Regions from separate parts of the Agrobacterium sp. NPDC089420 genome, predicted to be linked through region 1. Evidence: predicted binding sites of a transcription regulator. Region 1 holds the regulator's gene; each other region holds the start of a gene.
The links. Region 1 encodes PhoB, which activates phosphate uptake and scavenging genes when phosphate is short. Its sites were predicted from a motif close to TGTCATNNANCTGTCAT; they were not measured.

Region 1 (10,789 bases):
AAGAACTCGGCAACGCCAAGACGCACGCGAGTGGGAAGCTGCTCGGACTGGCGGAAATAGACGCCGGCAATATCCTCCAGCGAGGAGCCATCGAGCGGCACAATGCCCTGATAGGGCTGCATGCCGGCGCCCTGATCGATGGTGAAAGCCAGAATACCGCTGCCCAGCAACTGTTCCGGCGAGGTCGCGCCGGCTGCGATTGCCGCCGCCAACCTGTCCTCATCGAAACGGGCGTAAGCGCGCATGCTTTCCGGCGCGGAGAAATCCGCCACCAGCAGGTCCACCGGGCCGTCACCCTTGGTCTGAACGGTCAGCTTGCCGGAAAACTTCAGGGATGTGCCGATGAGCGCCGTCAGAACCGTCGCTTCTGCCAGCAGACGGGCGACCGCCGCAGGATAATCATGCCGCTCGAGTATGGCATTCAACAGCGGTCCGACCTGTACGGCGCGGCCGCGCACGTCCAGACCTTCGACCTGAAAGGGCACAACCTTGTCGTCGCCAGCAAAATCGAGATCATCCAGTTCAACCGTTACATCTGCCATGTGATACTCCCTGGCGCAGCCGTGGCGCCGCTACCGTCCAAAAGTCCGGCTTTTACAGTGTGGTTTTTTGCTTGTCGCACAGAGACCCGGGAAGCGAAACCGCTTCCGGAGAAAAACGTGCAAATCGTGGCGCTGACCCGCCGGCAGAACCGACGGGCCGCTTCGAAGTCCCACAGATGGTAATCTACGCAGACAAGTTCAAGCGCCCGGTGGGATGAGTATCCGCGCGGGTGCTTTTCGTCAGATGACGCCCATGCACCATGCGATGATGGACTTCTGCGCGTGCAGGCGATTTTCCGCCTCATCGAAGACCACGGATTGCGGGCCGTCAATGACCGCATCCGTCACTTCTTCACCGCGATGCGCCGGCAGGCAATGCATGAAAAGCGCGTCTTTTTCCGCCTTGGCCATCAGGGCGTCATTGACCTGATAGGGCTGGAAGATGTTGTGACCGCGCGCCTTGTGTTCCTGGTTCATCGATACCCAGGTGTCGGTGACCACACAATCCGCCCCCGCTACCGCCTTGTCGGCATCGTGGCACAACATGATCTCGCCGCCATTGTTGCGCGCCCAGTTCAGGAACTTGTCATGGGGCTCAGACCCCATCGGCACCGCCATCGTCATACGATAACCGAAGCGGGCGGATCCTTCGACGAAGGAATGCAGAACATTGTTGCCATCCCCCGTCCAGGCGATGGTCTTGCCCTTGACGGGGCCGCGATGCTCTTCGAACGTCATGATGTCCGCCATGATCTGGCAGGGATGGGTATCATCCGTCAGAGCGTTGATGACCGGCACGGTTGCGTGTTCGGCAAGTTCCAGCAGGCGCGAATGATCCGTCGTGCGGATCATGATGGCGTCCACATAACGCGACAGCACCTTGGCCGTATCGCCGATCGTTTCCGCACGACCCAGCTGCATCTCCGTACCGGAGAGGAAAAGCGTCTCACCGCCGAGCTGGCGCATTCCGACATCGAAGGAGACGCGGGTGCGGGTGGACGGCTTTTCGAAGATCATTGCCAGCATCTTGCCGGCAAGCGGCTTCTCCGCGGTGCCGGCCTTCGTCGCGGCCTTGCGCGCGCGGGCATCGTCAAGAATTGCCCGCAGGTCCTGCGAGCCAACGGCCGACAGGTCGAGAAAATGTTTAGGTGAAGCCATTTCAAACTGTCCCATGCTCGCGAGCCTCCGGGAGAGGCCCGCCCTCTAGTGTTTCCTCAGGCGATTTTCGCCTGTTTTGCGGTCAGGGATGCGGCTGCCGCTTCAACGCGCGCCAGGCCTTCACGGGCCTCTTCCGCGGTGGTAACGAGCGGCGGCAGAAGGCGGATGACGTTGTCGCCCGCCGGCACGCCCAGCAGATGTTCGGCGCGCATGGCCTGCAGCAATTCACCTGCCGGAACCCTGGCCTTGATGCCCAGCAGCAGGCCTTCGCCGCGGATTTCCTCGATGACATCCGGATACCGGTCCTTCAGCGAGGCAAGCCCCTGGCGGAAAACCAGTGCGACATCGCGGACCTTCTCGAGAAAGCCATCGGAAAGAACGACATCGAGCACGGCATTGCCGACCGCCATGGCCAGCGGGTTGCCGCCATAGGTGGTGCCATGCACGCCCGCCGTCATGCCCGAAGCGGCATCCGCGGTTGCAAGGCACGCGCCGAGCGGAAAGCCGCCGCCGATACCCTTGGCGACCGCCATGATATCGGGCGCGACGCCGGTCTGTTCATAGGCAAACAGCCTGCCCGTGCGGCCAACGCCGGTCTGGACCTCATCAAAAATCAGGAGCAGGCCGTGCTCTTCGCACAATGCCCGAAGAATTTGCAGGAATTCCTTGCCGGGGGCACGAATGCCGCCCTCACCCTGAATGGGCTCGATAAGGAGTGCGGCCGTCTCGGCCGTGATGGCGGCCTTCAGCGCATCGACATCACCGAAGGGCACCTGGTCGAAACCTTCGACCTTGGGGCCGAAGCCTTCCAGATATTTCTGCTGGCCGCCGGCGGCGATCGTCGCCAGCGTGCGGCCATGGAAGGCGCCTTCGAAGGTGATGATGCGGAATTTTTCCGGATGGCCCTTCGAATAATGATAACGGCGCGCGGTCTTGATGGCGCACTCCAATGCTTCCGCACCGGAATTGGTGAAGAAGACCTTGTCCGCGAAAGTCGCTTCCGTCAGGCGTTTTGCAAGTTTTTCCTGCCCGGGCACTTCATAGAGGTTCGACACGTGCCAGACCTTCTCGGCCTGGGTCTTGATCGCCTCGACGAGGTGCGGATGCGCGTGGCCCAGCGAGTTGACCGCGACACCGGCTGCAAAATCCAGATATCGTTCGCCGCTTTCCGTGAACAGCCAGACGCCTTCACCGCGCTCGAAGCGCAGGGGGGCTCTTGCAAATGTATCGAACAATGGCGCGGCGGCTTCGGCCATGGCTGTATCACTCCTTGCGCGGATGCGCTGTCAGACGGTTGTCAATAGGCTTGAAGGGTTATCCCTCGCCTGAAAATCAAAAATGCCGCCTTGCGGCGGCAGGGGCACTATTGTCACTTCGCTTGCCGATGTCAACAAAAGTCCGCGTTTCCCGGGCTTCTCAAGCACTAGTAGGCGGCGGCAACCGAGCCCCAAGGTGTTGCCTTTCAGACTCAACTCGCCAGCAAGTTGGGGAAAACCGGAAAATCGATTCCAGATGATTCCCGCGACTCTTGCCACGGAGTCGGGCTGGCACTAGGTTAATCGCTAATTACTAGACTGCATTGCGGCGGAACTAGTCACCAAAAATCCGGCGGAAACCACGCTCACGGCACGCCCGCGAGACGGAGAGGGATTCTGCCGAAATATACGCGACAAGCGGAGAAGCGGCATGAACTGGACAGACGAACGGGTCGAAAAGCTCAAGAAATTGTGGTCCGAGGGGCTTAGCGCCAGCCAGATAGCAGCGCAGCTGGGTGGCGTCAGCCGCAATGCCGTGATCGGCAAGGTCCACCGTCTCAATCTGCCGGGACGCGTCAAGGCCGGCGGCCCGGTCACCTCGGCGCGCTCCGCGCCGAAACGCACTGCCGCGCCCGCACCGCGCGCGACCAATTTCGCGGCCCGCGTCAGCGCAGCGCCGGCACGTGCCCTCAATCGTTCCAACGCGGCAACGGCTCTTCACGAACAGATCGACATCGAAACCGCAGAGGTTCTCGATTATGCTCCGTCCAGAAACGTCGTCACCCCGATTTCCCGTCGCCTGACCCTGACGGAATTGACGGAGCGCACCTGCAAATGGCCGGTCGGCGATCCCTTGAAGGACGATTTCCATTTCTGCGGTTGCGAGGCACTGGAATCCTCGCCCTATTGCAAGTTCCATGCGAAACTTGCCTATCAGCCTGTGAGCGAACGCCGTAAGGCCTGATGGTCAGGATGCACATTCGCCATCAAATATAACGGGCCTTGTGGCCCGTTTTTTGTGCCTGGCCGACTGCCGTTTCGGTTTTTCGCAGAAGCGCACCGGCACATGCCGCAGAAACTTCCCTCCTGTCTTCGGGCCGCGCGATGACCCGGATCGCAGCACGTCGCCGATCTTCTGCCCCACCGGAAGACCGACCGGACGCTTGGGAAACCGGACATAAAAAGGGCCTGAAACCATATGCGGCTTCGGGCCATTTTTGATTGTCGTGTTCAATGTCAATCGGAATAAGATACACAGACCGAGCTTCGCTCAGGCCTCCATCGAATATCCTGCGCCGCGCACGGTGCGGATGACATCCTGCATATGCGAAAAATTCAGCGCCTTGCGCAGGCGGCCGACATGCACATCGACGGTGCGCTCATCAACATAGATATCGTGGCCCCAGACGCCATCCAGGAGTTGCGAGCGGGAAAATACCCGGCCCGGCGATGTCATCAGAAATTCGAGCAGGCGGAATTCCGTCGGTCCAAGGCGCACTTCACGGCTTTTGCGGTGGACGCGATGGGTCTCGCGATCGAGTTCGATATCACCGCATTTCAGCACCGACGAGAGAACCTCGGGACGGGCGCGGCGCAGCATGGCCTTGACGCGGGCCATCAGCTCCGGAGTCGAGAACGGCTTGACGACGTAGTCATCGGCGCCGGTGGCGAGACCGCGAACCCTCTCGCTTTCCTCGCCACGCGCCGTCAGCATGATGATCGGCAGACGCTCGGTTTCCGGCCGCATTCTCAGCCGTCGGCACAGTTCGATACCGGAGACGCCGGGCAACATCCAATCCAGGATCAGAAGATCAGGAATACGCTCCTGCAACCTGATCTCCGCCTCGTCGCCCCGGGGTATCGTATCGACGTCATATCCCTCAGCCTCGAGATTGTAACGAAGCAGGACGCTCAACGCTTCCTCATCTTCCACAACTGCAATCTTGGGCACCATATGCTGAACTCCGCAAGCTTCTGCTTGTCTGTTACTCGGTCACCGAACCGAGCGTGTTGGAACTGTCGTCCTTCGGACGCTCGCCCTCCGGCTGGCTGCCGGTGGTCATGTAATAGATCGTCTCGGCGATGTTGGTGGCATGGTCGCCGATACGCTCGATGTTCTTGGCGCAGAACAGAAGATGCGTGCAGGTGGTGATATTGCGCGGATCTTCCATCATGTATGTCAGGAGTTCGCGGAAAAGCGACGTATACATGGCGTCGATTTCCTCGTCACGCTCGCGGATGGCATTGGCCTTCTCGGCGGAACGGGTGGAATAGACGTCAAGCACTTCCTTGAGCTGGACCAGCGCCAGTTCCGAAAGATGCTCGATGCCGCGGGCGAGCTTGCGCGGCACGCCGGTTCCGGCCACTGCAATCACGCGCTTGGCGGTGTTCTTGCCGAGATCGCCGACGCGCTCGAGGTCTGCCGCGATACGCAGCGTACCGATGATTTCGCGAAGATCGGCCGCCATCGGCTGACGTCTGGCGATGGTGACGATGGCCTTGTCGCCGATCTCGCGCTCGGAATGATCGAGGATCGTGTCATCGGAAATGACTTTCTGCGCCAGGGCCGCATCGGAATTGACGAGCGCACGCACGGCGTCGGCGCACATCTGCTCGGCCAGACCGCCCATTTCGGCGATACGGCGCGTCAGGAACTTCAATTCGTCGTCATAGGCGGACAGAATATGCGAATGGGTCGTTGTCTGTGTCACGGTCTAGTCCTCCGGCTTGGCCTTCATGCACATACACAGCAGCGTAAGGCAGAGGCACCAGTCTTGTTCGGTTTCGATAAAGCGCCGGCCGGGGATCAGCCGAAGCGGCCCATGATGTAATCCTGCGTGCGCTGGTCATCCGGATTGGTGAACATCTTGTCGGTCTCGTTTTCCTCGACGAGGTGGCCAAGATGGAACATCGCCGTGCGCTGGGAAACGCGCGCCGCCTGCTGCATGGAGTGGGTGACGATAACGATCGTATAATTGGTGCGCAGCTCGTGGATCAGTTCCTCGACCTTGGCGGTCGCGATCGGATCGAGCGCCGAGCAGGGTTCGTCCATCAGGATAACCTCGGGGCTGACGGCAACCGCACGAGCAATGCACAGGCGCTGCTGCTGGCCGCCGGAAAGGCCGGTGCCGGATTCGTGCAGACGATCCTTCACCTCGTTCCAGAGACCGGCCTTCTGCAGGCTCTGCTCGACGATCTGGTCCATGTCCGCCTTGTTACGGGCGAGACCGTGAATACGCGGACCGTAGGAAATGTTTTCGTAGATCGATTTCGGGAAGGGGTTCGGCTTCTGGAACACCATACCGACACGGGCGCGCAACTCCACGACATCGATCGCCTGATCGTAGATATCGTCGGTGTCGAGCGTGATCTTGCCGGTGACACGGCAACCGTCGATCGTATCGTTCATACGGTTGAGGGTACGCAGGAAAGTGGACTTGCCGCAACCGGACGGGCCGATCAGCGCCGTCACCGTATTTTCGCGGACATTGAGGTTCACGTCGTAAAGCGCGCGCTTTTCGCCGTAATAAACCGAAACGTCCTTGCCGATCATCTTGTATGAAACTTCATTCATTTTCTTGTCCAGCGCCTTTTCAACTGCTGCTTCCGACAACATGTTCATTGCTCAATCTCCCTCTACCAGCGCCGTTCGAAGCGGCGACGCAACAGGATTGCGCCAACATTCATGACGATGAGGAACAGAAGCAGGATGATGATAGCGCCGGAAGTCCTTTCGACAAAGGCGCGTTCGGCTTCGTTCGCCCACATGTAAATCTGCACCGGCAGGGCCGTGGACGGATCCATCGGCGTTGTCGGGTAGTTCGCAACGAATGCCACCATGCCGATCAGCAGCAGCGGCGCCGTTTCTCCCAGTGCGTGGGCGAGGCCGATGATGGTGCCGGTCAGGATACCGGGCATGGCAAGCGGCAGGACGTGGTGGAAGATCGTCTGCATCTTGGAGGCGCCGAGGCCGAGGGCGGCGGCGCGGATCGACGGCGGCACGGCCTTGAGGGCAGCACGCGTCGCGATGATGATCGTCGGCAGGGTCATCAGCGTCAGGACGAGACCGCCGACCAGCGAGGCCGAGCGCGGAAAGCCCATGAAGTTGATAAAGACGGAGAGGCCGAGCAGACCGTAAACGATCGAGGGAACCGCAGCCAGATTGTTGATGTTCACCTCGATGAGATCCGTCAGGCGGTTCTTCGGGGCGAATTCCTCAAGATAGATCGACGCGGCGACCCCGATCGGCAGCGACAGCACCAGCACGATCAGCATCATGTAGAAGGAGCCGATCAGCGCCACGCCGACACCCGCCGCTTCCGGACGGCTGGAGGCGCCGTTGATGAAGATGCCGGTGTTGAAATGTTTGCCGAGCTGCCCGCTTTCGGCGAGCTGGTTCATCCAGCCGAGCTGCTGGTTCGAGATGCGGCGATTGGCTTCATCCGCGGTCAGATCGACCTGGCCCTTGAAGGCGCTGTCGACATCGCCCGATGCCAGAAGCCTAACGGTGCGCGTGGTGCCGATGACGGCAGGATCGGCGACGACGATGTCACGCAGCTGCGTGCGCACGCTGTCGGAGATCAGGAGGTTGACGGCACGAAGACCGGCACGGTCCGTCGGCGCGACGCCGAGAACCTTGGCGACCGCATCGCGGGCGACGACCGGATAATTGGCCGTCATCAGCTTTGCCGGGTTAGTGGCGCGCTCATTCTTCGGATCGATGATCTGTTCGGAAAATTCGACCGGAACCGTGATCATCGTCTGCTGGAAAGCGGTGTAACCCTTGGAAACAACCGAGAAAAGCAGCAGGAAGAGGAAGATGAGGCCGAAGGAGATCGCTGCCATGCCGTAAGCGCGGAAGCGACGTTCGGCGGCATAACGGCGCTTGATGCCGATATCGCGGCGCGTGGCCTTGTTGATGGCGACGCCGGCTGCGGGAGAAACGATGTCGGTCATTCATATTGCTCCCGGTATTTGCGCACGATGTACAGCGCGTAGATATTCAGGCAAAGCGTGATGGCGAAAAGCGTGATGCCGAGCGCGAAGGCCACCAGCGTCTGCGGCGAAGTGAATTCAAGGTCGCCGGTCAGCTGGCTGACGATCTTCACCGTCACCGTGGTCATGGGTTCGAAAGGGTTGAGCTGCAGGCGCGCCGCAACGCCGGCGGCAAGCACCACGATCATGGTTTCGCCGATGGCGCGCGAGGCGGTCATCAGAACGGCGCCGACGATGCCCGGAAGAGCAGCGGGAAGAATGACCCGCTTGATGGTCTCCGATCGCGTTGCGCCGAGGCCGAGAGAACCGTCGCGCAGCGAGCGCGGCACGGCGGTGATGATGTCATCCGACAGCGACGAGACATAGGGGATCAGCATGATGCCCATGACGAAACCGGCGGTGATGACGCTCTGCGCCTGGATGAAATTGGCATAATTGCCGGTCGCGAGACCGTTGATCTGCGTGGAAATGTCCCGGAGGAAAGGACCGACCGTCGTCAGCGCGAAGAAGCCGTAAACGATGGTCGGAATGCCCGCGAGCACTTCGAGCAGCGGCTTTGCCATCGAGCGGAAGCGCGGCGAGGCATATTCCGCCATGTAGATCGCCGAGAACAGGCCCACCGGAACCGCGACCAGCATGGCGACGAGGCCGATATAAAGCGTGCCGGCAAGCAGCGGGATGAGGCCAAACTGGCCGGAGGAGTCCGTGGCGCCGGCCGCCGCGAACCGCGGATCCCAGACCGTGCCGAAGAAGAACTGATGCGCCGGGACCATGGTGAAGAACTGGATCGCCTCCGTCAGCATCGACAGGACGATACCGATGGTCGTCAGGATGGCGATGGACGAGGCGACGAGCAGCGACGCCAGAATGACCCTTTCAACCTTGTTGCGCGCGCGAAAGCGCGGCGCGATCGAACGCAAGGCGTAAGCGGCACCGCCGAGCGCGACCGCCAGCACGACGGCGATCATCGCGACACGGCTGGTGGAGGTCATGGCGTTCAGCGTATGAGCGGCATCGACCATGAACCGTTCTGGATCGCCGGCAATCGCCACGCCCTTGGATGCCAGGAGCGGCCTTACCGCAGCCGTATCCGCATCGGCCTGCGCGGTTTCCTCCGCCGTCAGCCGCTGAAGGCCGCGGGCGATGGAGGTCACCATGCCATAGGTCAGGCTCTGCTGCGCTTCAGGCAGGGCGCGCACGTCTTCAGGAAAATTACCGCGTACCGCCGAGGTGACGATCATCGGGCTGACAATAAGCCAGATACCGAGAATGAATGCCGCCGGCAACACCGCCCAGACGACCGCGTAGGAACCGTGATAACCGGCACGGGAATGCATGTTGGCGGGACGACCGCCAGACAGGGCGACGGCGCGGCGGCTGCCGAGCAGATAGCTGCCGATGCCGATGAGCGCCAGTATCAGCAAAAGGATCGATGTGTTCATTAGAGTTCCCTCGGCGTGCCTCAAGAGCACGGTGCGATAGCGGGCAAATCAAAAAGTCATCAAAACGAGACCGCTGGACCAGCCTAGGATGCCTGCCGCCTGACTGTATCAAAGTCGGGCAAGCGTCAAGGTTGATACATCCTATCCATCTGTAATCCATCGACAATCATGTGGAAGATGATGGATCGGAACTGTCAACCGGGGACAATCGCCGAAGCGGAAAGACACCGGGGCGGAACGAGGGGCGCGGCAGGCCGCGCCCCTCATCCTGATTACATCGTGGAACCGGCGGCGAACTTCGCGCGGATTTCTTCGCGCTCTGCATCCGGAGCGGCAACGAGGCCGTAATTGGCGAGCGGGGAATCCGGGCCGATCATCTCGTCGGAAACGAAGAACTCGACATATTCCTTGAGGCCCGGAATGACGCCCAGGTGAGCCTTCTTCACGTAGAAGAACAGCGGGCGAGAGACCGGGTACTTGCCGCTGGCAACGGTTTCGGTGGACGGAACGACGCCCGAAACGGTCGCAACCTTCAGACGGTCAGCGTTGTTTTCATAAAATGCGAGGCCGAAAACGCCGAGGCCGGTCTTGTTGGCGTCGATGCGGGCCAGCGTTTCCGTATAGTCGCCGTCGATGTCGACAGCAGCGCCGTCCTTGCGGACTGCGATGCACTTTGCAGCAGCCTGCTTGGCATCGGTGACGATCTTCTTGATGGCGTCGGTGGCACCGGCTTCCTTGCAGCCGTCAGCCATGATCTTTTCTTCGAAGACTTCGCGCGTGCCGTGCTTGGAACCCGGGATGTAAGCGGCGATCGCAACGTCCGGCAGTTCCTTGTTGACTTCCGACCACTTCTTGTAGGGGTTGGCGACGAGCTTGCCGTCCTTGACGATTTCAGCGGCGAGAGCGAGGTAGAGATCCTTCGGCTCGAGCTTGATGTCCTTGTTGGAAGCGTCCATCGCAAAGACGATACCGTCGTAACCGATCTTCACTTCCTGAACGTCGGCGACGCCAGCAGCCTTACAGGCGGCCAGTTCGTCGGCCTTGATCGGACGCGACGCATTGGCAATGTCGATGGTGCCTTCGCCAACGCCGGAGCAGAACGCCTTCAGACCACCGCCGGTACCGCCGGACTCAACAACCGGAGCCTTGAAGTTCGGGAAGGTTTCGGCAAAGGTTTCAGCAACGATCTTGGCATAGGGCAGAACCGTGGAGGAACCGGCAACCTGGATCTGGTCGCGAGCAGCGGCGGCGCCAGCGAAGGCGACAGAAGCCACCAGGGCTGCTGCGGAAAATTTAAGGAAGTTCATTTGTCTCTCCCGTCGTGGGCTTTGTTGTGGACGCAGCCGATAGCGGCATTCGCTCTTAGCATGCGCTCGGCGACCTTTTCTTAACCACC
Region 2 (10,789 bases), 260 kb from region 1:
CCGACGCCCCTTATCGTTTCGGAAGTCTTCAAAAGCTTCACCATGCATCTTCGCGACGGCATCGAACTGCCGGTCGTCCGCGACGTCAACTTCTCCGTTTCGGGCGGCGAATGCGTCGTGCTTGGCGGTCCGTCGGGCATCGGCAAAAGCTCGATCCTGAAAATGCTCTATGGCAACTACGCCATCGACAGCGGGCAGATCCTCATCCGACATAAGGGTGAGGTCATCGATATCGGCAACGCCTCGCCGCGCACGATCCTCGATATCCGCCATCACACCATCGGTTATGTCAGCCAGTTCCTGCGCACGGTGCCGCGCGTTGCGGCGATCGATGTCGTGGCTGAACCGCTTCTGGCGCGCAGGGTTGCCGCGGAAGAGGCGCGCGAGCAGGCCGCCGCGCTGCTGTCCAAACTCAACCTGCCACGCGAATTGTGGTCCTTGCCGCCGGCGACCTTTTCGGGCGGCGAACAACAGCGCGTCAACATTGCCCGCGGCTTCATCACCGATCACGCGATCCTGCTTCTCGACGAGCCGACCGCCTCGCTCGACGCGACCAACAGGCGCGTGGTCGTCGACATGATCAAGGAGAAAAAAGACAAGGGGACGGCGCTGCTCGGCATTTTCCATGACGAGGAAGTGCGGGAGGCCGTGGCCGACCGCATTCTCGATGTTTCGCAATTCTCTCCCCGGAAGGCAGCGGCATGAGCGTCAAGGTCGGTCTCGAACCCGTCATCCACGAAAGTGCCCGTGTCACCAATTCCTCGATCGGCCGCTACACCGAAATTTCGGAGCGCTGCCGTATCGAGGAGGTCGAGATGGGCGATTACTCCTATGTCATGCAGGATGGTGCGATCTGGTGCGCCACCATCGGCAAATTCGTCAATATCGCCGCTTCCGTCCGCATCAACGCCACCAATCATCCCATGCAGCGGGCGACCTTGCACCATTTCACCTATCGCGCCCGCAACTACTGGGACGATGCGGAGGACGAAAAGGACTTCTTCGCTGCCCGCCGCGCCAAAAGGGTGGTGATCGGCCACGATGTCTGGATCGGCCATGGCGCGACCATCCTGCCGGGTGTGACGGTCGGAAACGGCGCCGTGATCGGGGCCGGTGCGGTCGTTTCGAGAGATGTCGCACCCTATACCGTTGTCGGCGGGGTGCCCGCCCGGCTGATCCGCGACCGTTTCTCCGGAGAGCTCGGCCGGCGCATGGACAATCTGAAATGGTGGGATTGGGACCATGCGACGCTGCGCGGCGCGCTGGACGATTTCCGCGCGCTCGCCGCCGAGGATTTCGTGACGAAATATGGCGGCTGAAATCCACCTTCGCGCAAAATGCAGATCTCGGGCCGTGTCCCGGGATTTTCTGTCAGTCGCATCATGAAATGCCGGATGGAATTTCCAGTCCGCGACCCGCCGGGCGAAAGATTTGTCGGCAAATGTCGGCGCGGCATATTTGCGAATGTTGTAATATTTTCTTCATCAAATTGACATCCACACTTCACGCACCGCTGTTACGCCGAACCCCGTCAAAAGAAGATTGGACGGGGAAATGAGCTTTCACCTGAAGCAAGTCACGCGCCGTTTCGGCAACCACACTGCGGTCGATGCCGTGAATGTCGAAATTCCGCAGGGCCAGATGGTCGGCGTGATCGGGCGCTCCGGTGCGGGAAAATCGACGCTGCTGCGCATGATCAATCGCCTTGTCGATCCGTCCTCGGGTTCCATTCATTTCAACGACACGGAAGTCTCGTCGCTGAGGGGTACGGCACTGCGCAACTGGCAGCGCGATTGCGCCATGATCTTCCAGCAGTTCAATCTGGTGCCGCGCCTCGACGTGCTCACCAATGTCATGCTCGGCCGTCTGAACCACCGTTCGACGGTTCTCAGCCTGTTCAACATCTTCACTGATGAAGAGCGTCTGATGGCGATCGCCGCGCTGGAGCGGCTCGGCATCGAGCATGTGGCCATGCAGGCGGCAGGCACGCTTTCCGGCGGCCAGCAGCAGCGCGTCGCCATTGCCCGCGCCCTGATGCAGTCTCCCAAGATGGTTCTGGCCGACGAGCCGATTGCCTCGCTCGATCCCCTCAATGCCAAGATCGTGATGGATGCGCTGCGCGACATCAATGAGCGCGAAGGCATCACCGTCATCACCAACCTGCACACGCTGGATACGGCGCGCAATTATTGCGAGCGCATCATCGGCATGTCGCAGGGCCGCGTTGTCTTTGATGGAACGCCCGCCGAACTGACGGCTGCTGCCGTTACCGAGATTTACGGAACCGATTCGCAGGGCTCCGGCATCGACGAGACCATGACCTCGACCAGCATCAATATTGCCGGCGCGCAGCTCCCCGCGCGTCCGGTGCAGTCATCTGCCGGTCCCGAACCGCTCGCTCTCGCCGGGCTCTGAGGAACCGCTCAGCATCGTTGGCGCCCGCGTCAAGGGCCGACACTTCACAACAAACTCCGGCTCGCCGGGAAACAGGAGAAAGTCCATGTTGAAGAAAATCCTTCTTTCGGCAGTCGCCCTTGGCGTTCTGGCCGGTTCCGCCCTGGCTCAGGACGTCAAGGTTCTGCGCATCGGTCTCGACGGTTCTGAAAACGAAGCCGACCAGATCCGCAACACCAAGTGCGTTGCCGATGGCCTTAAGGCTGCAACCGGCGTTTCCGAAGTTCAGGTTTTCCCGTCGCCGGACTATAACGGCGTCATCCAGGGCCTGCTCGGCGGCACCATCGACATCGCTTCCATGGGCGCATCCTCCTACGCCAAGATCGCTCTGGCCGACCCGAAGGCCGTTGACCCGATCCTGACCACGGCCGGCGCTGACGGTTCGACCGGTTATTACACGATCATGGTTGCCCGCAAGGACAGCGGCATCAAGACGCTGGCTGACGCCAAGGGCAAGAAGATCGGCTTCGCCGACCCTGACTCCACCTCCGGCTTCCTCGTTCCGAACGTGGCTATCCCGAAGGAAACCGGCGTTCCGGTGAAGGAATACTTCTCCGAAACCGGCTTCGGCGGCGGCCATGAGAACCTCGTTCTCGCCGTTCTCGACAAGAAGTTCGACGTTGGCACCACCTTCGGTTCGGGCGTCGGCAAGTGGGAAGAAGGCTATACCGCCGGCAACCTCTACCAGATGGTCAAGAAGGGCAACCTCGACATGGACGATATCGTCGAAGTCTGGAAGTCGCCGCTGATCCCGAACGGCCCGCTGATGGTCACCAACAAGCTCGGCGACGCGATGAAGCAGAAGGTCGAAAACTTCTTCATGGAACTGCCGAAGAAGGACCTCGCCTGCTTCCAGGGCTTCACCCAGGGCAAGAACACCGCTTACATCAAGGTCGATCCGTCCTTCTACCAGACGATCATCGACGCCCGTAAGTCCGTTATCGGCGGCTGATCCTCAGATCATATCCGGAAGCGGCGGTGCCTTGCGGCGCCGCCGCTTTTGCCAATAAAGGAAAAGCGGCATGGCGACCACACTGCACCATGGAACCCTCTCGCCCGAGGGATTGAGCGCATCGTCCCAAACGGTCATGCGCCACTATCGACAGCAGCTTGCGACACGGCGGGTCTACACCGTCATTTCGCTCGTGATCTTTCTCGTCATCCTCGCCGCCTCCCTGAATTTCGCCAATGCGGCCAATTCAGGCAAATTCTTCGAGCGCCTGCCCTATTTCTTCGATTTCATGAAGACCTTCGTGCCGGACAGTCCGCTGGAAATCTTCCGGGCGATGTTCGACCTGCCGTCACCCTATGCCGACGGCTCGCTGAAATATAACTATGTCGCGGATCGCGTCTACATCACCGACGGCTTCTACATCCCGCACTTCATCTACCAGTTGATCATCACGCTCAATATTGCCCTGGTCTCGACGATCATCGGCACCAGCTTCGCCTTTGTGCTCTGCTTCTTCGCCTCCACCAACCTTGTCGGCGCCGGCCTCGTGCGCTGGGTGGTACGCCGGGTGATGGAAGTGCTGCGCGCCTTTCCAGAAATCGTGATCGCCGGGCTGCTGACCGCCATCCTGTCGATCGGTCCCATCGCGGCGATCATCGCGATTTCGGTCCATACGATCGGCGCTCTCGGCAAGCTGTTCTTCGAAGTGGTGGAAAATGCCGACATGAAGCCGGATGAAGGCCTGCGCGCCGCCGGCGCCAACTGGCTGGAGCGGGTGCGTTTCGCCATCGTGCCGCAGGTTCTGCCCAATTTCGTGTCCTATGCGCTGCTACGCGCCGAAATCAACGTGCGCGCCTCCACCATCATCGGCGCCGTCGGCGGCGGCGGCATCGGCGAGGTCTTCCGGCTATCGATCGGCAATGACCACGCGTCGAAGACCTATGCCATCATCATCCTGCTGCTGATCACCATCATCGCCGTCGACCAGTTTTCCGGCTGGCTGCGCCGCAGGCTGATCGGCCATCAATCCTTCGAATTCGGACGGGGAGCGGCCTGATGTCGTCCAGCTTCATTCTCAATACCGCCGAACGCGAGAGGCTGACGGCCGCGCATCCGGCAATTTTCAATCGCGGTTTCATGCAGCGATACGGCCTGCTGACCGGCATTGTTGCCGTCGTCGTCTATCTCATCGGCTGCTTTTTCTTCTTTAATGTCGGACCGGCATTCATGCAGGGCCGGTGGGACCGTGCGTCGAGCTATATTCAGGACTGGTATTCCTGGCGCGCCCAGCCGCGCCTGCGCTTCGAGGATGGCAAGGTCGAGCCGCAATGGTCGAGCCGCGGACAATATCCCGCCGACGCAAGGATCGACTGGCTGCAGCCTCTGCCGGACGGCGGATATAGCGTTGTGTATGCGGGCATGGAAAACCGCCTCGACGTGACGCCGACCCGGGTTGATGTCTATGTCGACGGCAGGAACTATCCGGTCATCATCAATGGCGAACAGGCCAGGGCGCCCGACGATGTTCCGCAGGAAATCCGCCAGGACGGCAACAAGGTTCTCGTGCATTACGGTTTTGCCGGTCAGGCGGAAATCCGCACCAGCCAGGTCTATGTGCAGCGCCGCTTCCTCGGATGGGCGAATTTCCTGTTCGACACCAAGTCGGAATTCTGGGGCAAGGGTTATGGCGAACTGGCCGCTCTCGCGCTCTGGGGAGAGAGGCTCGATCCGGAGCGTTCCAATATCAGCCATATGGCCGACGATTTTCTCGACAACAGCGTCTGGCAACATGCCGATATTCTCTCAAAGCTGATGCAGACGCTGGTCATGGCCTTTGTCGGTACGTTGTTCGGCACGCTCGTCGCCCTGCCGCTCGCCTTCATCGCTGCACGCAACATCACTGCCAACAAGGCCGCCAACTGGGGCATGAAGCGTCTATTCGACTTCCTGCGCTCGATCGACATGTTGATCTGGGCGCTGTTCTTCACCCGCAGTTTCGGCCCGGGACCGATCCCCGGCATTGCCGCGATCTTCTTCACCGATACCGGGGCGCTCGGCAAGGTCTATGCCGAGGCGCTGGAGAATGTCGACGACAAGCAGCGCGAGGGCGTCAAATCGGTCGGCGCTTCCCCGATTGCCGTCAACCGCTTCGGCGTGCTGCCGCAAGTGCTGCCGGTCTTCATTTCCCAGTCGCTTTATTTCTGGGAAAGCAATACCCGCTCCGCCACGATCATCGGCGCGGTGGGTGCGGGCGGCATCGGCCTGAAACTGCTGGAAGCCATGGGCACCAATGCCGACTGGGACAAGGTCGCCTATATGGTGCTGCTCATCCTCTTCGTGGTTTTCCTGTTCGATCATATTTCGAATTCGCTGCGTTCGCGCCTGATCGGAAAAACACAGCACTAAGCCACGGAACCGGGGCGGGACTTCACGCGGAACCCGCACCGCTTTCACCATCCTGCCGTCCGCCTGGGCACGCGGGCGCAGGCGCCGTCCCTGCGTCTGGCCAATCGCTTTTCATGCTGCCGCGCACCCCCGGCAGATTCGCAAACCCAACCGCATGTCAAAGGCGGTTTTTTTCGCTGGCATCATCATTCTGTCACGGAAAGCGATTACCTCGCACTCCTGACCTTGCGGGAAGCGGGCGAGTCACGCCAAATAGCTTCTCATCCCTGGTTTTCCATGACACTGAAGAGTGCTTGCCGTGCGCTACGCCATCTATTTTTCTCCGGCTAAAGATCATCCCCTGACGGAAGCAGCATCGCGCTGGCTCGGCCGCAACGCGTTTTCCGGTACCCTGCATGACGACCACGATGATTATGCGGAGCTAACGGACGAGCCTCGCCGTTACGGTTTCCACGCAACCCTGAAGGCTCCTTTCGAGCTTTCCGAAAAATATAGCGAGGCAGAGCTGGTGACGGCCGTCGAAGGCTTTGCCACCAGCCAATCCGCTTTCGACATTCCGCGCGTCGTCGTGGGTGCGCTCGGGCCTTTTTTCGCGCTGGTTCCCGACCGGATTTACCAACCGCTGCAGGATTTTGCCGCCGAGATCGTCGATCATTTCGACCGGTTTCGCGCGCCCCTGTCGGAGACGGATATTGCCCGCCGGCGGCCACAAAGCCTGACGGAAAGCCAACGGCAGAATCTGTCGCTCTGGGGTTATCCGCATGTCATGGATGACTTCCGGTTTCACATGACGCTGACCGGGCGCATCGACCAGAGCGAGCAGCCCGCCATGCATGAGGTCCTGTCGGCGCGGTTTGCCGAATTTGTCGACCGGCCCCTCGCCATTTCCGGCCTCGCTTTGTTCGTAGAAGAAACGCGCGGCGACCCCTTCACCGTTCACAGCTGGCACCCGCTTGGCCAGCAGCCAAAGAAAGATGCGACCCCATGACCGAGCACGCCCTTTCCAACGCCCGTATCGTTCTGGAAGACGATATTATTCTGGGCTCCGTTCTGATCCGCGACGGCAAGATCGCCGATATCAGTGAAGGCGCATCCAAGACGGGGGAGGATGTCGAAGGTGACTTCCTGATCCCGGGCCTGGTGGAACTGCATACCGACCATCTGGAGCAGCATTATTCGCCCCGTCCCGGCGTTATCTGGGACAAGATCGCCGCGATCCAGGCCCATGATGCGCAGGTGGCGGCCTCCGGCATCACCACTGTGTTTGACTGCCTTCGCCTCGGCTCGGATGAGGATGGCGGCTTCGAGAAGGGCGAAATGCGGGAGATGGCGGATGCCATCGAAGCGGCGGCGGACCAGAACCGCCTGCGCGCCGACCACCTGCTGCATCTGCGCTGTGAAGTCGCCTCGGCGGACGTGCTGGAGCATTTCGAAGACTTCGAGACCGATCCGCGCGTGCGGCTGATTTCGCTGATGGACCATTCCCCGGGTCAGCGCCAGTTCCAGTCGATGGATCAGTACATCTTCTATTACCAGAAAAAGCGCGGACTAAGCGACGAGGCTTTCGCCGAATTCGTACGGCGGCGGCAGGCCGCATCGGCCGAATATTCCACCAAGCATCGCGATTACCTGGCTGCCCGCTGCGCCGAGCGCGGCATCACCGTCGCGAGCCATGACGATGCGACGGAAGCACATGTCGGTGAAGCGATCGGCCACGGTGTGAAACTGGCGGAATTCCCCACCAGCGTCGAGGCGGCGAAGGCCTCGCACAGCGCCGGCATGAGTGTCCTGATGGGCGCCCCCAACATCGTTCGCGGCAAGTCCCATTCGGGCAACATCGCTGCCCGCGATCTCGCCGAGATCGGCGTGCTGGATGTCCTTTCTTCGGACTATGTCCCGTTCAGCCTGCTTTTCGCGCCCTTCCTGCTTGCAGATCAGGTGGAAGCGATCAGCCTGCCGGAAGCGCTCCGCATGGTCACCGCCACACCGGCCAAGACGGTTGGCCTTCTTGACCGTGGCCGCATCGCGACGGGATTGCGGGCCGATCTGGTCCGGGTCCACCGGGAGGATGGCGTACCGGTGGCGCGTTCCGTCTGGCGCCAGGGCAAGCGCGTGGCATGACCGGCGACGGGAAGGATAACCGGCGCGCACCATCGCCGGGGACAATGATCGTGATTGTCGGCCCGAGCGGGGCCGGCAAGGACACGCTGATGGATTTTGCGGCAACGCAATTGGCAGGCCGGCCCGGCTTCCACTTCACCCGTCGCGTCATCACCCGCAGCGGCGATGCAGGTGGTGAAAATCACGACGCCGTTTCGATGAATGAGTTCAACCGGCTGGAAGATGCAGGCGCATTCGCGGTCTCCTGGCAGGCGCATGGGCTGAAATATGGCATTCCGGCCGCCGTCCATGGTCATCTCGATGCGGGGGATGTGGTCATCGCCAACGGTTCCCGCTCAGCCCTGCCCCACTTCGGCACCGCCTTTTCCCGTCTCAAGGTCGTGAACATCGTCGCTCGGCCGGAGGTGTTGGCGAAACGGTTGGAGCAACGCGGACGGGAAAGCCGGGAGGATATTCTGCGGCGGCTGGAACGCAGTTCGCTGGCGGTTGCCGGAAACTTCGACGTAACGACCGTGGATAATAGCGGCGCTATCGAAGATGCCGGCCAAACCATCATGCAAGTGCTGGAACAAAGCGCCGCCCGCACCTGAAGCCGGCACGGGACTGCTCGACAAACGCGCGCTCAGGGCTTACCATCAGGCGACAATTTCCAAACATGGTACGCCAAGGCGAGGCATGCCCGAAAAGAGGCTCAGCGACGAGATAACTGTGGTGGCCGGTCTGGCCGCCGGCGTCAGCAATTACGCCCTGTCGCGAAGCATCGATATCGCTCCCATCTGCAAGGCTCTCGATATCGATCCGACCACGTTCAACAGCCTGACGGAGCGTATCAGCCTCGACAGATTCTGCCGTCTGCTGGAGACCTGTGCGCTGATTTCCGGCGACGATACCTTCGGTCTGCAATGCGCCTCCACCTTTCCCGCCGGCGCATCCGGCGCATTCGGATATGGCCTGATGAGCGCACCAACGGTACGGGCGTTCCTGCGTTTTCTTCAGGACCATGTTTATTACGCGACCAATAACAGCAATTTTACCATGGTCACGGATGCCGCCCACGTGACCCTGTCTTGGTCCTTTGCGCCGGTGATCGCCAAACGCGATCAATATGTCGATCTCTCCCTTGCCATTCTCATTCAGCGTCTCCGCGATATTCTCGGCGATCGCATCAACCAGATCGAGATTGGTCTGGAGCGGACCAAACCGAATAATATTCAGCTATTTAAAGAACGGATGACCAAACGCGTCAGCTTTTCCCAGCCGATTCATACCATGCGCCTTCCCATATCGCTTCTCGATGCAGCCAATCCGAATGCGGATGAGCGTCTGTTCGAATTGATGAACTTGCAATGCCGGATGCTGCGGCCGGAAACATCGGCGGAAGCGACACATTTCATCGACCAGGTGAAACGTTACATGCAGGTACGGCTGTCGGACGCCGAGCTTTCTCTGGGCGAGATCGCCCCTCATTTCAATCTTTCAGAACGCAGCTTTCAGCGACGGCTTGCCGAGCTGGGAACCAACCTCAACGAGATAAAGGACGCCATTCGCAAAAATGCCGGCTTCAAGCTTCTAGTGGAAAGCGATCTCCCGGTTTCCGATATAAGTTACAGGCTCGGTTATTCGACACCGGTAGCATTTTCACGTTCCGTTTCCCGCTGGTTCGGAGCAACGCCCACGGATATTCGCAGGAAACACGCGCATCATTCCTCCGGCTGATCATTATTTACGGCATCAATATTTCGGAACGATGCGTCAGAATTAAAAAATATGTCGGCACCGATCGATAGATGTGCCGAAACATAACAATAAAACGCAAAACTTGGCGCGAGATGTTATTCTATCGGTACGGGATATCGCCTATTAGAGCCGGCGCCATCCCGAAGGTTTAACGAAAAACGTTCCAAGGTTTTGAATCCGCATGTTGTTCTGGACAGAACCATTGCGGTTTATAGCAATATTGGTACGGCAATTCTGAAAATTCCCGGGATTGCGCCGATAAGGTGGGACCGGCCAGCTGCCGAAGCCGCATTCCATCGCATAATTCCTGATGCCAAATGAAACCTATTGGCGAAATCAACGTTTCTGTTCGCGTACAGACAGAAAGCTGACACGCCGGTTTCAGGAAATGAAATGACCACCTGATCGCGTGCCGGAAGGTCGATCTCTTTTGGGGCCGAAAAAATGTCTTCAAAAATGCCACATGAACATCGCCAGACGCGTGAAATTGTCCTTTCGGATCGTGAACGGCATTATCTCGGGCTGGTGGCGCGGGGCAAACACCCTTCCCACGTCGCCTTGATCACCGGCACGGACGAAGCGGAGGTCAAGGATACGCTGGAACGTGTGCGCAACAGGCTGGGTGCAGCCAATTTGCTGAATGCCGTCAGCATTGCTCTCCTGCGCGGCCTGATCGAGCAGGACGCTTGAACAACCATTGGCGCAACCGGATCGGCAATGAACCTGCGGCAATTCGTTCAGCCGCAGTTTCAAATAGAGGGCCAGCCCGGCTTGTCCCCTGACTGCATCCAAGCTTACGCGAAATCGTCCCCTTCCCGTAAGCTTAAAACCGGATGAGCGGCTTTATGCGTCGAAATCCCTCCATATCGATGGCGGGATGGCGGACCAAAAGCGGGCCGGACATGATGTCCGGCCTTTATCGACGCAAATGCAAAGCAGCCACAGACGGTTTGCCCGGCGGGTCCCATTCGATCCGCCGGGTTTTATTATTATTACGCAGCAGCTTCACAGCGATCGAATCTCGGCAAGAATATCGCTCTCGATCGCGATGCCGTTTTCCAGCGCCTGTTTGCGTATTCCCTGGCTGCGACGGCCGGGAAGGCGCACATTTTCCTGCTT
Region 3 (10,789 bases), on a different contig from region 1:
TGGCCAGCCCGCCTATCTGCCGCGACATGCGCCGGTGGAAGCGATCCGCGAGCGTTCCGGGCAGGCGCAGGTGCTCGAACTCGGCGTGCGCACGATCGAATATCGCGGCCGCCCCTGCGAGGTGATGGCCATTCGCGACCTGACGGAAAAGCGCGAGGCGCAGCGGGAAATCGAATATCTCGCGCGTCATGACGTGCTGACGGGCCTTGCAAACCGCACCATGTTCCAGACCCGCCTGCATCAGCAGATCGGGCATTGCGACGCCGAGGACGAATTCACGCTGCTGGCGCTCGATCTCGACCGGTTCAAGGCGGTCAATGATATTTTCGGCCATGCCGAGGGTGACCGCGTGTTGAAAAAAGTCGCGGCCATTCTGGAGGAATGCGCAAGGGCTGGCGATGTCGTCGCCCGTCTCGGCGGCGACGAGTTCGTCATCCTGACCACCCGGCATACGAAGGCGGAAGAGGCGCGCCTGCTGGCCGAGACGATCCTTGCCATGTTCGGGCTGAAAATGAATGCCGCCGATGATCCGACCGCCGTCGGCGTCAGCATCGGCATCGCCGTCTTCCCGCGGGACGGCCAGGACGATGAAAGCATCATGCATGCCGCCGATCTGGCGCTTTACCGCGCCAAGATGGGCGGGCGCGGCATCCTCGCCTTTTACGATCCGCTGATGGATCAGGAAGCCCGTGAGCGCCGGCAACTGGAAACGGACCTGCGGCTTGCCATCAATCGCAACGAATTGCTGCTGAACTATCAGCCGGTGCTTTCCGTCGAATGTGGTCAGGTCGTCGGCTATGAGGCGCTGGTGCGCTGGCAGCACCCGACAAGGGGTGTGGTGTCGCCGGATGTCTTCATTCCCATCGCCGAAGAAAGCGGCATCATCATCTCGCTTGGCGAATGGGTGCTGCGCGAGGCCTGCCGTCAGGCGAGCACCTGGGCGCCGCATCTGAAAATCGCGGTGAATGTCTCGCCATTACAGTTTTCGCTGGCCAATCTCGGCCATGTCGTCTGCACCGTACTGATGCAGACCGGCCTTTCCCCCGGCCGACTGGAACTGGAAATTACCGAGGCCGCCCTTCTCAAGGACCGCAAGGCGACGCTTGTCATCCTCAACCAGCTGAAGGCGCTCGGCGTCGCCATCGTCATGGACGATTTCGGTACGGGCTATTCCTCGCTCAGCAATCTGCAGAGCTTCCCCTTCGACAAGATAAAGATCGACCGCAGCTTCATCGCCGCGATGAGCGACGACGACAATGCCCGCGCCATCGTGCGTGCGGTGATCGGCCTTGGCCGCAGCCTCGACCTGCCGGTGACGGCCGAGGGCATCGAGACCGATGCGCAATACCGCATGGTCGTCGATGAGGGATGCGCGCAGGCGCAAGGATATCTCTTCGGCAAGCCGGATGTGGCGCCTGCCGAGGCGGCGGGCACCACCAAGCGCAAGAAATATTCCGTTTGACGCAAAACAGCGGCGGACCCCCGGCCTAGGGTTCCGCCGCTGTTTCCCATGAGAGTGGCGTTCGGGTCGAGGAAACCTGTCAGCCGAACAGCGATGTCAGCCCGTAAACGGCGGCGGAGATCAGCGCCGCCGCCGGCATGGTGACGATCCAGGCGATGACGATATTGCCGGCAAGCCCCCAGCGCACCGCGGAGACGCGGCGGGCGGCCCCGACGCCGATGATGGCGCCGGTAATCGTGTGGGTGGTGGAGACCGGAATTCCGAGCCAGGTCGCGCCGAACAATGTCAGCGCACCACCGGTTTCGGCGCAGAAACCCTGCATCGGGTTCAGCCGGGTGATCTTCGAGCCCATGGTGTGCACGATGCGCCAGCCGCCGAACAGCGTGCCGAGCGCCATGGCCGACTGGCAGGAAATCACCACCCAGAAAGGCACGTAGAAGCTCTCACCCAGATGCCCCTGGCTGAACAGCAGCACGGCGATGATGCCCATCGTCTTCTGCGCATCATTGCCGCCATGGCCGAGCGAATAAAGCGAGGCGGAGATGAACTGCATGACGCGGAAGGTGCGGTCCACCGCAAAGGGTGTCTGCCGCACGAACAGCCAGGACACGGCAAGCACCAGAAGCAGGGCAAGGAAGAAGCCGATGGCCGGCGACATGAAGATTGCGCCGACGGTCTTCAGCAGGCCTGACCAGACGATGGAATTGAAGCCCACCTTCGCAAATCCGGCGCCGACGAGACCGCCGATCAGCGCGTGCGACGAGCTGGAGGGAATGCCGAAAATCCAGGTGACGATGTTCCAGACGATCGCGCCCATCAGCGCGGCGAAGATGACCTGCGGCGATACGATGGCCGGATCGATGATGCCGGTGCCGAGCGTTTCCGCCACATGCAGGCCGAAGAACAGGAAGGCGATGAAGTTGAAGAAGGCCGCCCAGGCAACCGCATATTGCGGGCGCAATACGCGGGTGGAGACGATGGTGGCGATGGAATTTGCGGCGTCGTGCAGACCGTTCAGGAAATCGAAGAACAGCGCGATGGCGATGAGGCCGACAAGCAGCGGCAGGGCAAGCGCGACATCCATCAGACGTTCTCGATAACGATGCCGCTGATTTCGTTGGCCACATCCTCGAAGCGGTCAACGACCTTTTCGAGTTCGCCGTAGATCTCGCTGCCGATCATATAGGCCATGGCGTTACCGGCCGCACCGTGGCGGCGGAAAAGGTCCTTCAGGCCCTGATCGTGCAGATCGTCGGAACGGCCCTCGACGCGGGTGACCTCCTCGGCAATCGCCGACAGGCGCTGCGCGTTGGTCCCCACCTTTTCGAGAAGCGGAATGGCTTCGGCGATCAGGTTTGCCGCACGCACGATCTCATGGCCCATCTCTTTCATAAGCGGGTCGAATTCGCTCTGTTCGAAGAGGCGGATGGTCTTTACCGTCTTGTGCATCATGTCGATGGCGTCATCCATGGACTGAATGAGGTCCTTGATGTCGCCACGATCGAAGGGCGTTATGAAGCTGCGCCGTACCGCAAGCAGCACGTCGCGGGTAATGCCGTCCGCCTGGTCTTCGAGGGAAACGATAAGGTCGCAGTTTTTCTCGACGTCGATGCCGCTCAGGAGGTGGTCCAGGGCTGCGGCGGCTTTGACGACGGTTTCCGAATGTTGGCTAAACAGGTCGAAAAAACGGTCCTCGCGCGGCATCAGCTTGCGGAAAATGCTCATCATGCGAATTGGCCCTCAATGGCGCTATTTATGTTGTAGGGGGTAATTGTCATAAAACTGTCATAAATGCAGGCGGGGCATTGATGCAACCCGGAAAATCAGCACTATCAACGGATATGAAATCCTCGAAAAAAAGCCGGAAAACCCGTCCGGCGCGCGCCCTGACATTGCTTCAGCAACTCGCTGCCGTTCCCGAAAAGCTCTTCACCGGCGCTTTCCGGCAGCAATATGCCGCCTTGTGTTTTCGTTATGACGGCGACGGCGAGGATATCGAAATCCTGCTTGTGACGTCGCGCACCAGCAGACGCTGGATCATTCCGCGCGGCTGGCCGATGAAACGCCGGAAACCGCATGAGGCGGCGGCCATCGAGGCGTGGGAGGAAGCCGGCGTGCGCGGCCGGGTGAAAAAGGCAGCCGTCGGCCGCTACACCTATCTCAAGATGCTCGACAATGGCGATGTCGTTCCCTGCGTCGTCGATGTGTTCCAGATCGAGGTGACGGATGCGGAAACGAGTTTCAAGGAGCGCGGCGAGCGCCTGCTGGAATGGGTGCGTCCGGACGAGGCGGCAAGGCGGGTCCGCGATATCGAACTGAAATCGCTGCTGGTCGACTTTCGGCCGAGGGGAAAAAAGAAACGCCAGGGCGGCGATAAGCCCTGACTGCGCCCCCGGGGATGCTGGCCGCACCCTCGACCGGCGCTGTAATGCCACGGCAATCTCCCATGCCCACCCTTGCGCGATGAGTGTCATCAGGTGCAAGCGCATGAAATTTCGTCGACCCGTCCTTCGCTCTCTCGTATGTTATCTCCATCCCGTCATTGTCCTTGCCGCGCTTTTGGCAGGGCCGGTCGCCATTCTTTTCCTGCGGTGAGCCGCTTTGCCTCATCGTGGATGCGGGAAAGGCCGTTCAGGCCGCGGGGCTGCTGGAGGGCTGCGGCGGCTGATCCGAATGTCCGGCCTCATCCGGCGCTTTCGGCAGCGGGCGCGCGAAACGCCGCGTGATGCTGTCGAGATAGGACAGGATGGTCGGCACGACGATCAGGGTGAGGAGCGTGGAGCTGACGAGGCCGCCGACCACCGCATGCGCCATCGGCGCGCGTTGCGCGCCGCCGCCATCGACTGCGAGCCCGAGCGGGATCATGCCGAAGATCATGGCAAGCGTCGTCATGATGATCGGCCGGAAGCGGACGACGCCGGCGCTTGCGAGCGCCGCGTCGAGTGAAAGCCCGCGCTTCCTCTCACGGTTGGCGAAATCCACCAGCAGGATGCCGTTCTTGGTCACGAGCCCCATCAGCATGATGAAGCCGATCAGCGAGAACATGTTGATGGTGCTGCCGGCCACCATCAGCCCCGGAAGGACGCCGGCCAGCGAGAGCGGCAGCGAGGCCATGATGGCGAGCGGCTGCAGGAAGCTGCCGAATTGCGAGGCGAGCACGATGTAGATGAAGACGACCGCCATGCAGAGCGCCCTGACCATGTGGCCGATGGTCTCCTGCATGGTCTCGGCCTCGCCGCCGAAACGGATGGCGTAACCGTCCGGCAGATCACGGGCGGCGGGCAGAGATCGTATGGTCTCCATCACCTCGCCAAGCGTGCGGCCGGCAATATTGGCCGATACCAGCACCTCGCGGCGATTGGCGATGCGGCGGATTTCGGCGGGCGCCGGCACAGCGGCGATGTCGGCGACCTGATCGAGCCGCACCATGACGGGGGCGCCATTCGACGCCGTGCGGCCGGTTGCGATCATCATCTCGCCGAGCGTCGCCGCATCGGAGCGCCGTTCGCGCGGCAGGCGTACCACGATGTCATGGCTGTTGCCGCTGCTGTCGGTCCACGTCGACACGTCCTCGCCGCCGATGAGGGCAGGCAGCGCGGCGGTGAGTTCGGACCGGGAAATGCCGAGATCGGCCGCCGCGTCGCGCTTCAGGCGCACCGAGAGTATGGACGTCACATCCCGGGCGCTCGATGTCACGTCCACCAATCCGGGGACGTCCTTCATGTCCTTGACCACACCGGCGGCGATTTTTTCGAGGATCGTCCGGTCGTCGCCAAGGATGCTGAGCTGCACCGGGCTTTCGTCGCCGCCAAGACCATTCTGCAGGACCGCGACCTCCATGCCCGGTATCGCCGACAGGCGCTTGCGGATCGGTTCGGCCAGCATGGCCGGCGTTCGATCGCGCGCGGTCACGGGCACCAGCCCCGCCAGCACGGTGGCGCGGTGCTTGCCGGCAGAGCCGCCGGTATTGATGGTGGAATAGAGCGTTTCAACCTCGGGAAACTCTCTCAGCGCCTTTTCGACCAGGCGCAACTTCGCCGTCGTATAATCCAGCGAGGAGCCGACCGGGGCCGTGACGTTGATCTGGAGGCGGCCTTCATCGGCACCGGGAACGAATTCCGTTCCGACCAGCGGCATCATGAACAGGCTGCCGATGAAAATGCCGGCCGTGGCGAGCAGGGTGGTGAGCCGGTGGCGTAATGTCCAGCCGATCACCCCGCGATATTGCTCGGCCAGCCATTCGAAGCCGCGGTCGAAACGGGCGACCAGCCGCCCGACCGGTCCGCGTTTTGCGTCCGGCTGCGCATCGGGATCATGCCAGACGCTCGAAAGCATCGGGTCGAGCGTGAAGGCGACGAAGAGCGAGATCAAAACGGCGGCCGACACCGTCACGCCGAACTCGTAGAAGAACCGGCCGACGATGCCGTCCATGAAGGCGACCGGCAGGAAGACGGCCACGATCGTGGCGGTGGTCGCGATCACCGCAAGTCCGATTTCGTTGGTGCCGTCGAGTGCGGCACGGACATGGGATTTGCCCATGTGCAGATGCCGGGTGATGTTTTCCCGCACGACGATCGCGTCATCCACCAGAATGCCGATGGAGAGCGTGAGACCCAGCAGGCTGAGCGTGTTGAGCGTGAATCCCAGAAAATCGATGATCGCGAGCGTGCCGACGATCGCGATCGGCAGGGTCAGGCCGGTAATGACCGTGCTGCGCCAGGAATTCAGGAACAGGAAGACGACCACGATGGCGAGCGCCGCGCCCTCGATCAATGTCGTCTGCACCTGAGCGACGGATTCGCGGATGGGCGTCGACGCATCCGTGACGATGCGCAATTGCACGTTCTGTGGCGCGAGCTCGGCATTGAGCGCGTCGATGTGGCTTTTCACATCCGTCACGACCTGAACCGTATTGGCATCCTGCACCCTGACGATGTCGATCGCCAGTGCCGTCCGGCCATTGTAGAGAGCACGGCTTTCGGCATCCGCGGCCCCATCCGACAGCGTGGCGACATCGCGAAGCCGGATGGCCGCGCCGCCGCGTCTGGCCACGACCATATCGAGCAGCGCCCGGGGTTCCTCGATGCGGCCCTGGACCTGGATCGTGCGTTCGGAAACGCTATCGATGACGCTGCCGGCCGGGCTGTCGCCGTTGCCGCTGCGCAGTGCGTTCACCACCTCGTTGACGCCCACCCCAAGCGCCCGCATGCGCGATTCGTCGATCGCAACATCGATCTGCCGCTTGCGGCCGCCGACCAGGGTTACCTGTCCGACGCCCGCAACCGTCGTCAGCTGGCGCACCACCTTCTGATCGGCAAGGGCGGTGAGCGCCGGCACATCCAGCGCCGGCGAGCTGATGGCGAGCGACAGGATCGGCTCGGCGGCGGGATCGAAGCGGGACACGGCCGGCTTTTTGACGTCCTCCGGGAAATTCGTCTCGATGGCGGCGACCTTGTCACGCACCTCCTGGGTTGCGGCTGCACCCTGAACCTGGAGCTTGAATTTCACGACGACGACGGAGCGCCCTTCGTAGGAGGTCGAGGTGATCTCATCCAGTCCGCCGATGGCGTTCAGCGCCTCTTCCACCGGGCGTGTCACTTCGGCCTCCACCGTCTCCGGCGTTGCGCCGGGATAGGCGGTGACCACCGCCACGACGGGAACGTCGACATCGGGATATTGGTCCAGCCCCAGCCGTTGCAACGAGAAGGCGCCCATGACCAGAAGCGCCACCATCATCATGGTGGCGAAGACGGGATGGGAAACGGATATGCGGGTCAAAACCATCTCACCCTGCCCTGTCTATGGTCACGGCCATATCCGGCTGCAATTCGGGAAAGGGTGCGGTCAGGATCGTTTCGCCATCCTTCAGCCCCGTGGCGATCTCGATCAGGCCGCCGTCGTTCCAGCGGGATCCGAGCGTCACCGTCTGGCGGCGAAGATGGCCGTCCAGCACTTTCAGAACGTGATAACCGGTTGCATCCCTGCGAAGGGCCATGGCGGGAACCACGAACGCATCGTCCTTTTCGCGCAGGAGGATCGACCCGCTGGCGAACATCCCGCCCCACAGCCGCCCGTCGCGATTGGCAAGCCGCAGATAGACGGCGACGAAACGCGTACCCTCCTCGGCAACCGGGCTGATGCGGTCGACGATGCCCGGCACGCTCCGGCCGCTGAGGCCGTCTATCTCCAGTTCCGCCGTCAGGCCCAGTGCAACATGCGGGATGTCGCGGGTGGCGACAAGGACCTTCGCTTCCAGAACACCTGTATCGACCAGCGTCAGAAGCTCGCCGTCGGTGCCGACGCGCGCGCCAGCCTCGGCCAGCCGGCGCGTGATGGTGCCGCTGAAAGGCGCGCGGATTTCCGCATTGCGCAGGGCGAGGCGGGCGATATCGGCCTGTGCCGAAAGGCTCTGGACCCTTGCGGTTTTTACCACCACATCGCTTTTTGCCCTGTCGAGCTGTTCCGCCGATGCGACGTTCTTGGCGGCAAGCTGTTCCGTTCTCGTCAGTGCCCGCATCGCCAGCGTCAACTCGGCTTCGGCCGCATCACGGTCGCTTTGCCGTTGCAGCAGTGCCGATTGCAGATCGTCGGTTTCAAAGCGCACCAGCACGTCGCCCGCCTCTACCGCCTGTCCCTCCCGGACGTCCATGTCGAGGATTTTTCCAGCCTCGCGGGCGCGGATCACAACGCGGCTGACGGGTTGAAGCTCGCCGCTGACGCGGAGCTTTTCCGCCATCCGGCGCGCGCCGACCCGTGCGGTTTCCGAAGCTGTCAGTTCGAACGGAATGCCGGCCGGGCTCATGGCGGCGGTTTCGACGATGCCCTTGACGCGCTCATTGGCATCGACGCCGCCACGCGCCGTATCGAGAGCGTTGACGACGACGACGCAGCCCGCAAGCACGATGCCGGCCCTGATGGTTTTCTTTACCCACATAATCAGTCCTTCCAGGCAGAGCTTTCTCTGCGGCCGCTCGCCGAGCGGTCACGTCGCCTGTTTTCAGGCGGATGGCATCTGGATAGGCGGCCATAATTGCAGCAGCATTACCCTGAACCGCCCCTGCCGCCGCAATGCTGCCGCAACCTTTCTGACAGACAACGGATGGCGAAGGGACGGTGACCGATGAGACTTCTGTTGATCGAAGATGAAAAGGAAATGGCGGATGCGCTGTCGGCAACGCTTGGCAGGCAGGGCATCGTCATCGACCACACGATGTGGCTCGGCGACGCGATGGAGCTGACGCGCCAGCATGTCTATGACGCCATCCTGCTTGACCGCCGTCTGCCGGACGGGGAGGGGCTCGCCTTCATTCCGCAATTGCGCCGGGCCGGCATCGATACGCCGATCATATTGCTGACGGCGATGAACGAGCCGGAGGACCGGATCGCCGGTCTCGATGGCGGTGCTGACGACTATCTCGGCAAGCCGTTCCTGGTCGGCGAACTCCTGGCGCGGCTAAGGGCGGTGCTGCGACGGCCGGCAAGCCTTGCGCCGCCCCAGATCGCCGCGGGCCGCATCGTGATCGATCCGCTCCATCTCAGCGTCACCATCAATTCCGCTCCCTTCGATCTGCCCAGGCGTGAGCTTCTGGTCCTGGTCGCCCTCGCCAAGCGAAAAGGCAAATCCGTGCTGCGGTCCACGCTTGAGGCGGCCGTCTATAATTATGAAGAGGAGATCCAGTCGAACGCGCTCGACGCGCATATATCGCGGCTGCGCAAACGCCTGCTCGACGCCTCGGCCGGGGTGAGCGTGCACAATATTCGCGGCATCGGTTATCTTTTGAAGGAAGAGGCATGACGATGCCGGAAAAATCCAATCCGTCCCTGTGGTGGAAACTGAGCTGGCAGCTCAGCATCGTCCTCTCCGCCATGATCGCCGTCGTCATCGTCGGCCTCTGCGTTTATGGGGTGATGCGGCTTTCCCCCCATATCGGCCTCTGGGACGATCTGTCGTCAACGCTTGAGGAATCGCTTTCGCTCGATCCGCACAAGGGGCTGGTCATCACCGAAGGTCCGGCTCTGCGGGCCTTGAAGGCGCAGAATGAGGAGCTGTGGTTTGTCGCCTCGACGCTGGACGGCCAGACGGCGAGCTATGGCGCGGTGCCGGCCGCTTATGCGGAATTGTCGCGTTACGTACATCTCATGGTGGATGCAGACATTCGCGGCGGCAGCGGCACGTCGCAGGTCGCGCTCGCCGAAAGCGTCGAGACGACGGCGGGGACGATCCGTGTCATGTTCGGCGGCACCTCGCATGTCAGCGCGTCGTTTCTGACGCTGCTTGCCGGCACCTATCCTATTTATGTGCCGCTGCTGGCGTTCCTGTTGCCGGCGGTGTTCTTCTCCGTGCCGCGCATCGTGCGCCGGGCGCTTGCCGGCCTCAATTCGGTTGTCAGGAAAGCACCCGAGATCGACCCGCGTCGGCCCGGCTCCAGACTTCCCGTCGAAGACGTACCGCGGGAGGTGGTGCCGCTGATCCATGCCTTCAACAGCATTCTCGAACGGCTTGAAGAGCAGTTCCGGGCACGGCAGCGTTTTCTCATCGATGCCGCGCATGAGCTGAGAACGCCGATTGCGATCATGCAGACCCGGATAGAGGGCTTGCCAGGACCCGAGCAGGAGCGCCTGATGGGGGATGTCGCGCGGCTCGGCCAAACGGCCGAACAGCTTCTGGCGTTCGAACGAAACGACCAGGTGAACGACCGGCGGGAGACGCTGGATCTGGTCGAGATGGTGCGTATGGTCGTTGCCGATCTTGCACCGCTCGCGCTCTCGGCCGGCTACGATATTTCCTTCGAGACGCAGATCGCGCAGCATGAGATGCAGGGCAATCCGATTGCCCTGCCGCGCGCCATCGGCAACATCATCCGCAATGCCATCGACCACGGCGGCAACAGGGGAATGATCCATGTATCGGTTCTTGGCGATGGCGAGATCGCCGTTTCCGACGAGGGGCCGGGAATACCGGAGGATCAGCAGGAGCGGATTTTCGAACCCTTTTATCGCATCACGCCGCGCAGCACCGGGGCGGGGCTGGGGCTCAGCCTCGTAAAACAGATCGTCGCCAATCACCATGGCCGGATCTTTCTCGAAAGCGGTGCTTTCGGAAGCACGTTCCGGGTTCGTTTTTGATTTCGCTCCGGCGCCGGTGCCGATCCCTTGGCCCGTGATTGTAATGTTGCCGCAATTCTCGCCGTCGTAGCGTGCGGGGCACAGGATCAACCATGCCAACCGGAGTACACGCAGTGAAACAACCGCGGAACCTGTTTTTCCAGGCTTGCGGCGGCAGGGCGGCGCGCCGCCGCCATGTCGCTTTGGCCACCTTGCCCTTCG

Region 2: a site for PhoB is predicted at 5,993-6,009, ahead of ACI2KA_RS02960 (DUF1045 domain-containing protein). Genes of this name have one in related genera too.
Region 3: a site for PhoB is predicted at 3,235-3,251, ahead of ACI2KA_RS16860 (DUF47 family protein). Genes of this name have one in related genera too.

Annotation. Positions count from the first base shown of each region.
Region 1 covers NZ_JBJDMY010000002.1:346,843-357,631, reverse strand. Annotated here, with positions in the region: gene ACI2KA_RS04325 (Hsp33 family molecular chaperone) at 1-542, opposite strand, end outside; gene argF (ornithine carbamoyltransferase) at 783-1,700, opposite strand; gene ACI2KA_RS04315 (aspartate aminotransferase family protein) at 1,757-2,956, opposite strand; gene ACI2KA_RS04310 (GcrA family cell cycle regulator) at 3,387-3,920, shown strand; gene phoB (phosphate regulon transcriptional regulator PhoB) at 4,227-4,910, opposite strand; gene phoU (phosphate signaling complex protein PhoU) at 4,942-5,667, opposite strand; gene pstB (phosphate ABC transporter ATP-binding protein PstB) at 5,763-6,578, opposite strand; gene pstA (phosphate ABC transporter permease PstA) at 6,593-7,912, opposite strand; gene pstC (phosphate ABC transporter permease subunit PstC) at 7,909-9,393, opposite strand; gene ACI2KA_RS04280 (substrate-binding domain-containing protein) at 9,666-10,700, opposite strand.
Region 2 covers NZ_JBJDMY010000002.1:84,867-95,655, reverse strand. Annotated here, with positions in the region: gene phnL (phosphonate C-P lyase system protein PhnL) at 1-705, shown strand, start outside; gene ACI2KA_RS02985 (DapH/DapD/GlmU-related protein) at 702-1,319, shown strand; gene phnC (phosphonate ABC transporter ATP-binding protein) at 1,555-2,415, shown strand; gene phnD (phosphonate ABC transporter substrate-binding protein) at 2,501-3,406, shown strand; gene phnE (phosphonate ABC transporter, permease protein PhnE) at 3,477-4,463, shown strand; gene phnE (phosphonate ABC transporter, permease protein PhnE) at 4,463-5,812, shown strand; gene ACI2KA_RS02960 (DUF1045 domain-containing protein) at 6,102-6,800, shown strand; gene ACI2KA_RS02955 (alpha-D-ribose 1-methylphosphonate 5-triphosphate diphosphatase) at 6,797-7,933, shown strand; gene phnN (phosphonate metabolism protein/1,5-bisphosphokinase (PRPP-forming) PhnN) at 7,930-8,523, shown strand; gene ACI2KA_RS02945 (AraC family transcriptional regulator ligand-binding domain-containing protein) at 8,609-9,649, shown strand; gene ACI2KA_RS02940 (transcriptional regulator) at 10,115-10,360, shown strand; gene ACI2KA_RS02935 (Ldh family oxidoreductase) at 10,676-10,789, opposite strand, start outside.
Region 3 covers NZ_JBJDMY010000010.1:159,604-170,392, reverse strand. Annotated here, with positions in the region: gene ACI2KA_RS16870 (EAL domain-containing protein) at 1-1,462, shown strand, start outside; gene ACI2KA_RS16865 (anion permease) at 1,542-2,546, opposite strand; gene ACI2KA_RS16860 (DUF47 family protein) at 2,546-3,190, opposite strand; gene ACI2KA_RS16855 (NUDIX hydrolase) at 3,304-3,846, shown strand; gene ACI2KA_RS16850 (efflux RND transporter permease subunit) at 4,094-7,246, opposite strand; gene ACI2KA_RS16845 (efflux RND transporter periplasmic adaptor subunit) at 7,248-8,396, opposite strand; gene ACI2KA_RS16840 (response regulator transcription factor) at 8,583-9,257, shown strand; gene ACI2KA_RS16835 (sensor histidine kinase) at 9,254-10,588, shown strand; gene ACI2KA_RS16830 (DUF3313 domain-containing protein) at 10,681-10,789, shown strand, end outside.